Linked DNA regions of Geminicoccus roseus DSM 18922. The protein of the gene in region 1 binds, or shares a complex with, the protein of each later gene. Links are inferred from orthologs where the notes say so. Each region holds a gene or a part of one and is shown in the gene's direction. Other genes may lie near its edges.

Region 1 (7,892 bases):
GCACCATCCCGGCCGAGGCACCAAGTCCCTGCACCACCCGCCAGGCCAGGAGTTGCTCGATGCTGCCGGCAAAAGCGCAGCCGAGCGAGCCCAGGACGAACAGGCCAAGGCCCGCATAGACAGGCGGCTTGCGGCCGACCGCGTCCGAGATCGGGCCATAGATCACCTGCCCTGCGGCCACCGCCGCCACGAAGCAGAGTACGGTGAGCTGGACGACGCCCTGGTCGCTGCGGAAATCGCTGGCGATCACCCCGAACGCCGGCAGATAGGCATCCACTGCGAATGGTCCGACCGCGATCAGGAGGCCGAGGATCACGGCGTGGCGGAGCATGGTCGCGTTCATGACTAATGGGATCCGGTGAATATTCTGCCGCCGATGACCAGCGAGCGAGGCACACGGATCGTCGACAAATCCGTGACCGACGCGCGACGCCGTCTTCCGGCTACGGGCAGGAGGCACAACCGCGCCATTCTCCATTAGGAGCCTGTTCTAGGCAAGCGGCACTGCCGCCGCATCCGGACAGGCCGGCCGCTTGTTGGTCCAGTTCGCCCAGGTGCCGCACGCCGCCTGTGTCAGCCGCGGTGGAGCTGACGCAGGTGTTCGATCCTTTCTCCTTATGCTTCAACGGGTTGCCTTGTGCTTTCGCTTGACGTGCCCGGCACCTGGGCCGACAAGACGCCGGAAAGCTTGGCAGTCCGAGGAAAGCGATAGCCGGCATGACCCGCTCCGACCTCATCCGCCGCATCGCCGAGGCGAACCCCCATCTCTACCTGCGCGATGTCGAGAAGATCGTCGCGACGGTGTTCGAGGAACTGACCAAGGCGCTGGAGCGGGGCGATCGCGTCGAGCTGCGCGGCTTTGGCGCATTCTCGATCCGCGGCCGCTCGGCGCGCACCGGCCGCAATCCGCGCACCGGGGCCGAGGTGGATGTCCCGGACAAGCGAGTGCCCTATTTCAAGACCGGCAAGGAGCTGCGCGAGCGCCTGAACGTCGGCGACGAGTGACGCCCGCTCCTCTCCGGCCGGGGCTGCTGTCCAGGGCACGCTCCGTCTGATATGCACCGACCTCAACCTTGCGAGGCGTCGATGGTAAAGTTCCTCCGTACGATCCTGGGGCTGATCGGGCTCCTGGTGATCGTCCTGTTCGCGATCGGCAACCGCGAGCCGATCGAGATCTCGCTCTGGCCGACGCCGTTCATGATCGACCTGCCGGTCTATGGGGTGTTCCTGGTGGCCATGATCCTGGGCGTGATCCTGGGCGGCATCGCCTCCTGGCTGGGCGGCCACCAGAAGCGCGCCGAGGCGTCGCGCAGCCGGCGCAAGCTGGCGCTGATGGAGGAACAGGAGGCGAAGCGCCGGCGCGACGAGGAAGCCTCGGCCGCGGCCCTGGCCGCCAAGAACGTCACGCCGACGCGCGCGCTGGCGACGGCCCGCTGAGGTGAGCCAGCCTGCCTTTTTCGGGCCCGCCGAGATCGAGGCCGCGCTGCCCTGGCCGCGCATGGTCGAGGCGCTGCGGGAAGGCTTCGCCGCCGGCGCCGAGGCTCCGGTGCGGCACCACCACGCGGTGCCGCGACCGGGCATGGACCGGCCGGCCGATCTCCTGATCATGCCGGCCTGGCGGCCGGGCTCCTCGACCGGGATCAAGATCGTCCATGTGGCGCCAGGCCACGAGGCCAAGGGGATCCCGTCGATCCAGGGTCTCTATATCCTGTTCGACGGCCCCACGGGGACGCCGCGCGCGGTCCTGGACGGTGCGGCGCTCACCCTGCGGCGCACGGCCGGCGCCTCGGCGCTCGCCGCCTCGTTCCTGGCCCGCGACGATGTCGCCACGCATCTGGTGGTGGGGGCGGGCGCGCTCTGCCCGAACTTCGTCCATGCCCACCGGGCGGTCCGGCCATCCCTGACGAAGACGCTGATCTGGAACCGCCGGCCGGAGAAGGCGGCAGGCGTCGCCCAGCGCCTGCAGGAGCAGGGGCTCGATGCGGAAGCGGTGGCGGACCTCCCCGCTGCGGTCCGGCGGGCGGATCTCATCTCTGCGGCCACCAACTCCACCGCGCCGCTGATCCGGGGGGCGGATGTCCGCCCCGGTACCCATGTCGACCTGGTGGGCGCCTATACCCGCGCGATGCGAGAGAGCGACGACGCGCTGGTCGGCCTAGCGTCGGTGTACGTGGACACCCGCGAGGGGGCGCTCGCCGAGGCGGGCGACCTCCTCCAGGCAATCGACGCCGGCGCCTTTGCGCCGGAGGATATCCGGGGCGACCTGCGGGAGCTGGTTCTCGGGAAAGCCCAGGGACGGCGGTCGGTGGACGAGGTGACCCTGTTCAAGTCGGTCGGCGCCGCGCTGGAGGATCTGGTCGCGGCGGAGGCGGTGGTCGGGGCGCGGCTGCCCAAGGACTGACCGCGTCCGAGTTGAACCGGCGGCAGGAACCACCACTCTATCACTGCCACCGGACTGCCGGTGGCGCATCGCGTTGACGCCTCTGCGACGCTCTGCCAAGCAACGCAGCGGCTTGGACCCTGGACCGGAAGCACCGCTTGTTCACCTCCCCGATCTTCTGCGCCATCGACCGTCCCGATCCGTCCGGGGCGCTGGACCTCGCGCGATCGCTGGAGGGCGCCGTGGGCGGCGTGAAGCTGGGGCTGGAGTATTTCTGTGCTGCAGGCCCGGAGGGGGTGCGTGCCGTAGCCAGCGAAGGGCTGCCGGTCTTCCTGGACCTGAAGCTGCACGACATTCCCAACACGGTGGCCGGCGCCGTCCGCTCCGCCCTGGTTGCGGAGCCGGCGATGCTGACGCTGCATGCCTCGGGCGGCAGCGCCATGCTGCGGGCGGCGGTGGAGGCGAAGCGTCAGGCCGGATCCTCCAGCTGGCTCCTGGCGGTGACCGTGCTCACCAGCCTGGACGACACTGACCTTGGTGCCATGGGTATCGCCGGCGATACCGGAGCGCAGGTCGAGCGGCTGGCCCGGCTCGCGGTCGAGGCCGGTGTGGACGGGCTGGTATGCTCCCCGCACGAGATCGCCAGGCTGCGCCGGGTGGTGCCGGCAGGGATCAAGCTGGTGGTGCCGGGGATCCGTCCCCCCGGGTCCGCCGGGGACGACCAGAAGCGGGTGATGAGCCCCGCCGAAGCGCTGGCCGCCGGGGCGGACGTGCTGGTGGTGGGACGGCCGATCACCGGCGCCGCCGATCCGGCCTCCGCCGCCCGGGCCCTGCTGCAGGGCGCTGCCGGGTCATGACCCTGGTCAAGATCTGCGGCCTGACGGAGCCGGCACGGATCGAACAGGCCTGCGCTGCGGGCGCCGACTATGTCGGCTTCGTGTTCTTTCCCGCTTCCCGGCGCTACGTGACGCCGGAACAGGCCGGGGTCCTGGCCGGCCATGTCTCCGGCACCGTGGAGAGCGTCGGGCTGTTCGTCAATCCGGACGACCGGATCATCGAGACGACCTTGCTGTCGGTGCCGCTGGATGTGATCCAACTGCATGGCGAAGAAAGTCCGGAGCGGGTCGCCGAGATCGGCCTGCGCTTCGGGGTGCGCACGCTCAAGGCCCTGCCGGTGGCGGTGCCCGAGGACCTGCAGGCCGTGGCGGCCTATGCCGACACCGCCGACATGATCCTGTTCGATGCGAAGCCCGTACCTGGGGCGGTGCTGCCGGGCGGCAACGGCTTGCCGTTCGACTGGCGCCTGCTCGAGCAGGTCGAGATCGATTGTCCGTGGCTTCTTGCTGGCGGCCTGACGGTGGACAATCTGTCGACTGCGCTGGCCGTGACCGGCGCGCCGGGCGTGGACGTCAGTTCGGGCGTGGAGACATCTCCTGGCGTGAAGGATCCGGCCAAGCTCGCCGCGTTCATCGCCATGGCCAAGAGTTTTGGGAGGAACGACGGATGAGCCAGCGCAATTCTCTGCGCAACATGCCGGACGAGAACGGGCATTACGGCATTTTCGGCGGCCGGTTCGTTGCCGAGACGCTGATGCCGCTGATCCTTGAGCTGGAAAGCGCCTACGAGGCCGCCAAGAAGGACGAGGGCTTCTGGAAGGAACTGGACGGCTGGTTCAAGGACTATGTCGGCCGCCCCTCGCCGCTCTACTTCGCCGAGCGCCTGACCGAGCATTTCGGCGGGGCCAAGATCTACTTCAAGCGCGAGGAGCTGAACCACACCGGCTCCCACAAGATCAACAACACCGTCGCCCAGGTCCTGCTCGCCAAGCGCATGGGCAAGACCCGGATCATCGCCGAGACCGGGGCCGGCCAGCACGGCGTCGCTACTGCCACGGTGGCGTCGCGGCTGGGCCTGCCCTGCATCGTCTACATGGGTGCGAAGGACATCGAGCGGCAGCAGCCGAACGTGTTCCGGATGCGCCTGCTGGGCGCCGAGGTCCGGCCGGTGACGTCCGGCTCGCACACGCTGAAGGACGCCATGAATGAGGCCCTGCGCGACTGGGTCTCCAACGTCCACGACACCTTCTACGTGATCGGCTCGGTGGCGGGTCCCCACCCCTATCCGGCGATGGTGCGCGACTTCCAGTCGGTGATAGGGCGCGAAACCAAGCAGCAGATCCTGGAAAAGGAGGGCCGGCTTCCGGACGTGCTGATTGCGGCGGTGGGCGGCGGCTCCAACGCGATGGGCCTGTTCCATCCGTTCCTGGACGACGATGTCCGCCTGATCGCGGTGGAAGCGGCCGGCGACGGGATCGAGACCGGCCGCCATGCCGCGGCGATGGCGGCGGGAACGCCCGGCGTGCTGCACGGCTCGCGCTCCTACCTCCTCCAGGACGAGGACGGCCAGGTGGTGGAGCCGCACTCGATCTCCGCTGGCCTGGACTATCCCGGCGTCGGGCCCGAGCATTCCTGGCTCAAGGAGCAAGGCCGTCTGGAGATCGCACCGGCCACCGACGCGGAGACCCTCGAGGCCTTCCAGCTCTGCGGCAGGATCGAGGGCATCCTGCCGGCGCTGGAATGCGCCCATGCCCTGGCGCACATCGCCAAGATCGCGCCGACCATGGACAAGGACCAGGTCATCGTCCTCAACCTGTCCGGCCGCGGGGACAAGGACATCTTCACGGTAGCCGAGCATCTTGGAGTGAAGCTGTGAGCGATCGGATCCGCGAGCGCTTCGCTGCGCTCGCCGCCGAGGGCCGTGCCGGCCTCGTCACCTATCTGTGTGCCGGGGACCCGGACCCGGAGACCTCGCTGGCGCTGATCCGCGGCCTGCCCGGCTGCGGCGTCGACCTGATCGAGATCGGCATGCCGTTCTCCGACCCGATGGCCGACGGCCCTGCAATCCAGGCCGGCAACCTGCGCGCCATCGCGGGCGGCATGAAGCTGGCGAAGGTCCTGGACCTCGTCCGCCGCTTCCGCGAGGAGGACCAAGCCACCCCGGTCATCCTGATGGGCTACTACAACCCGGTCCACCAGATGGGGAAGGAGCGCTTCATCCAAAGCGCCGTCGAGGCCGGCGTGGACGGGCTGATCATGGTCGACCTGCCGCCGGAGGAGGACGAGGAGTTCTGCCTGCCGGCCAAGGCGGCAGGCCTGGACTTCATCCGGCTGGCGACACCCACCACCGATGCGAAGCGGCTGCCGGTGGTGCTGAACAACGCCTCGGGCTTCATCTACTACGTGTCGATCACCGGCATCACCGGCTCGGCGGCGCCGGTGGCCGACCAGGTCGGCGAGGCGGTCCGGCGGATCAAGTCGTCGACCACCCTGCCGGTGGCGGTGGGCTTCGGCATCCGCACGCCCGAGCAGGCCGCGGCCATCGCGCGCCATGCGGATGCGGCGGTGGTGGGATCGGCGCTGGTCGACCTGGTTGCATCAAACCTGGACGAGGCAGGGAAGGCCAGGCCGGGCCTGGTCGAGACGGTCCATTCCCTGGTCCGCGACCTGGCCGCGGGCGTGCGCGGAGCACGGGCATGAGCAACTGGCTGACCGACTATGTCCGCCCGAAGATCCGGGCGCTGGTGAGCCGCAACCCGGACCTGCCGGACGATCTCTGGCGGCAGTGCACGTCCTGCGAGCGGATGATCTTCCACCGCGACTTCGAGCAGGCCCAGCGGGTCTGTCCGCATTGCGGCCACCACATGCGGGTCGATCCGTCGTTCCGCTTCGAGACCCTGTTCGACGCGGACAGCTGGCAGCGCATCGAGCTGCCCAAGGTCGCCGCCGATCCGCTGAAGTTCCGCGATCAGAAGAAGTACGCGGACCGGCTGAAGGAGGCCCAGACCAAGACCACCCGGCAGGACGCGCTCGAGGCGGCCCACGGCAAGATCGACGGCATGCCGGCAGTGATCGCGGTGATGAACTTCGCCTTCATGGGCGGGTCGATGGGCACCGCCGTGGGCGAGGCGTTTCTGGCCGCGGCCAAGCTCGCGGTGCTGCAGGAAGCGGCCTTCATCGTCTTCACCAGCTCCGGCGGGGCCCGGATGCAGGAAGGCGCGCTGTCGCTGATGCAGATGGCGCGCACCACCGTCGCGGTGGAGATGGTGAAGGACAAGCGGCTGCCCTACATCGTGGTGCTGACCGACCCCACCACTGGTGGCGTCACCGCCAGCTTCGCGATGCTGGGCGACGTGCAGATCGCCGAGCCGGGTGCGATGATCGGCTTTGCCGGCGCGCGGGTGATCGAGCAGACCATCCGCGAGAAGCTGCCCGAGGGGTTCCAGCGCGCCGAGTATCTGCGCGACCACGGCATCGTCGACATGGTGGTGCACCGGTTCGACCTGCGCCCGACCCTGGTCCGGATCCTCGACCTGCTGTTGCGCAAGCGGCGCGAGTTGAAGGCCGAGCCGGCCGCCGAGCCCGTTGTTCCCGCCACCGTCGGCGAAGCGCCCACCCTGGAACTGGTCAAGGCGAGTGAGCAGCCCGTCGAGTGACGAGATCCTGGCGCGGCTGATCGACCTTCATCCCAAGAAGATCGACCTCTCCCTGGCCCGGATGGAGCAGATCCTGGCGGAGCTGGGCCATCCGGAGCGGAAGGTGCCGCCGGTGATCCACCTCGCCGGGACCAACGGCAAGGGCTCCACCGGCGCCTGCATTGCCGCAGCGCTCGCAGCCCAGGGTCAGCGCGTCCACCGCTACATCTCGCCCCATCTGGTCCGCTTCAACGAGCGGATCATGCTGGACAACCGGCCGATCGACGAGGCGCGCCTCACCGAGCTGCTGGAGGAGGTCGAGCGGATCAATGCCGGCCGGCCGATCACCTTCTTCGAGATCACCACGGCCATGGCGTTCCTGGCCTTCGCGCGCTTTCCGGGCGATGCCCTGGTCCTGGAGGTCGGCATGGGCGGGCGGCTGGACGCCACCAACGTGGTGGACCGCCCGGCTGTCTCGATCATCACCCCGGTATTCCTGGACCACGAGACCTATCTGGGCGGGACGATCGACCTGATCGCCACCGAGAAGGCCGGGATCCTGAAGCCGGGGGTGCCGTGCGTGGTGGCGCCGCAGGACCCGGAGGGGCTTCGGGCGATCGAGCGGCGCGCGGCGATGCTGGACACGCCGCTGCTGGTCCATGGCCGCGACTGGTGGTTCGAGCAGCACCCCGAGGCGCTGATCGTCGAGGATAACGGCGAGCGGCTGGAACTGCCGCGCCCTGCCCTGGACGGCCCGCACCAGTATGCCAACGCCGCCACCGCGGTGGTGGCGCTCCGGCGTCTTCCGCCGAAGCTCTGCCCGGGGCCGGCAGCCCTGGCCGCGGGCGTCTCCCGGGCCAGCTGGCCCGGACGCTGGCAGCGGCTGTGGTCCGGGCCGATGACCGACCTGCTTCCGCCGGGCTGGGAACTGCGGCTGGATGGCGGCCATAATCCCGCGGCGGCGCTGGCACTGGCGGCGACGCTGGACATGCTCCCGCCCAGGCCGCTGCACCTGGTGGTCGGCATGCTCAACACCAAGGA
Region 2 (2,751 bases), 4.4 Mb from region 1 along the record:
TGTTCGGCAGCATCGCGGCCACGGTGTCGCCCGGCCGGATGCCCAGCTTTTCCAGCGCCGAGCCCAGGCGCCGGCAGCGCTCGTTCAGCTCCCGGTAGGTGCGGCGCAGCCCGCCATGCACCACCGCGAGCCGCTCGGGGAAGATGCCGGCGGTCCGCTCCAGGAAGGTGATCGGGGTCAGCGGCGCGAAGTTCGCGTCGTTGCGGTCCAGGCCGACCGCCAGAGCCCCCTCGTCCGGATGGCCCGCATACCGCACCTGCTCCGTCATCGCTGCACCTCCTCCCGCGTTCCGCGAGGTCCGTGCACAGTCCCGACGCCACGTCAAGCAAAGGCCCGGCAGATAGCCCGATCCTCAGCCCGTCGCCGGACGACGCCGCCCGGTCAGTGCACGCAGCCGCCGGCCCCGCAGCCGCAGCCGCCACCGGCACTGGCGGAGCTGGCCCGGTCGCCGACGTCGCAGGCGAAGGCCGGCCGCCCGGCCTGCGCCCCCTTGCCCAGCATCGGCCGGGCCATGGCGCGCGGCGCCGGCGTCGCGCAGCTCGGGCAGGCACGCGGCCGGTCGCTCTCGCTCATCGAGGACCAGTCCTTGAACACGCCGTGCAGGGGGCAATCGTAGGTATAGAGGGGCATGACCGGATCGACGCATTTGGAGGAAAGGAACCCGTGCAGGCTTAACCGTTCAGGAGCCGCGTTGACACCCCTGCCGGCCGACGCCACATCGGCACCTGGGTTGCGCGCGGGCGGGCCGGTGTCACGACGAACGGGTAAAGCGATTGAGCCAGCTGCTGGATTTCGAGAAGCCGATCGCCGAGCTGGAAGGCAAGGTGAAGGAGCTTCGTCACCTGGCCACCGGCTCCGAGCTCGACCTGCAGGAAGAGATCGTCAAGCTGGAGAGCCGGGCCGCCAAGCTGCTCTCGCAGACCTATGCCAAGCTGAACGCCTGGCAGAAGACCCTGGTCGCCCGCCATCCGGACCGGCCGCACTTCAAGGACTATGTCGCCGGACTGGTCGAGGACTGGACCCCGCTGGCCGGCGACCGCGCCTTTTCCGACGACAGCGCGATCCAAGGCGGGCTTGGCCGGATCCGTGGCCGCTCGGTGGTGGTGATCGGCCATGAGAAGGGCCACGACACCGAGGCGCGGGTGAAGCACAATTTCGGGATGGCCCGGCCGGAGGGCTATCGTAAGGCGATGCGGCTGATGCGGCTGGCCGAGCAGTTCGAGCTGCCGGTGGTGACCCTGGTCGACACGCCCGGCGCCCATCCCGGCATCGACGCCGAGGAGCGTGGCCAGGCTGAGGCGATCGCCCGCTCGATCGAGACCTGCCTGAGCCTGAAGGTGCCGGTGGTCTCGGTGGTGGTCGGCGAGGGCGGCTCGGGCGGCGCCATCGCGCTCGCGGTGGCCGACCGCGTCCTGATGCTCGAGCACTCCATCTACTCGGTGATCAGCCCGGAAGGCTGCGCCGCGATCCTGTGGCGCGCCAACGACAAGGCGTCCGAGGCGGCCGAAGCGCTCAAGCTCACTGCCCAGGACCTCCTGGAACTCCGGCTGATCGACGCCGTGGTGGAAGAGCCCTTGGGCGGCGCGCACCGGGGCCGCTCCACCACGATCGGCCGGGTCGGCGATGCGATCGAGAAGCATTTGGGCGAACTGGACGGCGTCGGCGGCGATGACCTGCGCCGCAACCGGCGCGAGAAGTTCATCAAGATGGGCCAGGCCATCGAGGCCTGAGGCTGAAAGCCGTCCCCTCCCGCCCCCAGGCCGGCCGGGTCCGCAGCCAGCGCCAGGCAACCGGAACCAGCGCCAGCGCCGAGACGGCCAGGAGCGGCCCCAGCACGGCAGGATCGGTCATGATCGCCAGGTCGGGGCTGCCGCCGGCGGCGAACACCGCCGCCAGGCCGGCGCCGATGCTGGCCAGCACGTAGGTCGCAGGCGCGATTCCAATCGCGGTGGTCGCCGCGAACACGCCAAGCGGCACCCTGAGCAGGGCTGGCACAGTGTTGGTGAGCCAGGCCGGCATCACCGGCACCAGCCGGATCACCAGCAGGTAGCTCCACATGCCGCTCTGGAAGCCACGCTCCACCGTCTGCAGCCAGGGTCCCGCCCAGCGGCGGAGCGGTTCGCCCAGGCTGGTGCGGGTTACCAGGAAGGTCACCACCGCGCCGAGCGTGCCGCCGATGACCGAGAGCGTGCCGCCCCAGACCGTACCGAAGGCGAAACCCAGGGCCACGGTGATCCACAGCGCGATGGGCAGGCAGGCGGCCACCGCCACCGCATAGGCCAGGACCGCCAGCAGCGGCGCTGCGACCGGGTATGCATCGACCGCGCGGCGCAGCCCGGCGTGATAGGCGCGCAGCGTCTCCTGATCCACATCGCCCAGCAGGATCCAGCCCAGGAGCCCGAGGGCGACCAGCAGGAGGGCAGGCAGGGTTCGCTTCACCTCGGCTCCTCAGGTCCGGCCCCCTTCATTGTGTGGCGACCTTGTCATCCCTAACGGGCAAAGCTAGTTCGCGCTCCAATGGAATCACGCCGGGACGAGTTACCGATGAGTGCGCGCGACAAGTTGATGGGCCTGCTGGCCGAACTTGGCATCGTGGTCCGGACGGAGGAGCATCCGCCCGTCTACACCGTCGAGGAAGCCCAGGCCCATACCGCCCATCTGCCCGGCGGCCACTGCAAGAACCTGTTTCTCAAGGACAAGAAGGGCGAGTTGTACCTGGTGGTGTGCCTGGACGACCAGCAGGTCCGGGTG

The links. Proteins that work in one complex are often made in the same cells at the same time.
Region 2: the proteins of accD (region 1) and GEMRO_RS0101375 are in contact, whole or in part, in a solved structure (PDB 8UXZ), measured with the Escherichia coli proteins. The link is inferred for Geminicoccus roseus DSM 18922 from one-to-one orthologs.

Annotation. Positions count from the first base shown.
Region 1 is NZ_KE386572.1:4,443,803-4,451,694, reverse strand. Bases 4,893-7,892 are described here. They hold accD (acetyl-CoA carboxylase, carboxyltransferase subunit beta), read left to right. Parts: upstream 4,893-5,912; coding sequence 5,913-6,872; downstream 6,873-7,892. Other genes in these bases: GEMRO_RS0121985 (bifunctional folylpolyglutamate synthase/dihydrofolate synthase), read left to right, coding at 6,853-7,892; trpA (tryptophan synthase subunit alpha), read left to right, coding at 5,089-5,916; trpB (tryptophan synthase subunit beta), read left to right, coding at 4,893-5,092. In the rest of the region: GEMRO_RS31165 (multidrug effflux MFS transporter), read right to left, coding at 1-343; ihfB (integration host factor subunit beta), read left to right, coding at 718-1,005; GEMRO_RS0122020 (LapA family protein), read left to right, coding at 1,087-1,437; lhpI (bifunctional Delta(1)-pyrroline-2-carboxylate/Delta(1)-piperideine-2-carboxylate reductase), read left to right, coding at 1,439-2,401; pyrF (orotidine-5'-phosphate decarboxylase), read left to right, coding at 2,539-3,237; GEMRO_RS0122005 (phosphoribosylanthranilate isomerase), read left to right, coding at 3,234-3,887; more of trpB, read left to right, coding at 3,884-4,892.
Region 2 is NZ_KE386572.1:4,991-7,741, forward strand. It holds GEMRO_RS0101375 (acetyl-CoA carboxylase carboxyltransferase subunit alpha), read left to right. Parts: upstream 1-773; coding sequence 774-1,730; downstream 1,731-2,751. Other genes in the region: GEMRO_RS0101365 (acyl-CoA synthetase), read right to left, coding at 1-268; GEMRO_RS34820 (zinc ribbon domain-containing protein), read right to left, coding at 382-630; GEMRO_RS26870 (TVP38/TMEM64 family protein), read right to left, coding at 1,702-2,439; GEMRO_RS0101385 (prolyl-tRNA synthetase associated domain-containing protein), read left to right, coding at 2,545-2,751. UniProt on the Escherichia coli protein: Component of the acetyl coenzyme A carboxylase (ACC) complex. First, biotin carboxylase catalyzes the carboxylation of biotin on its carrier protein (BCCP) and then the CO(2) group is transferred by the carboxyltransferase to acetyl-CoA to form malonyl-CoA.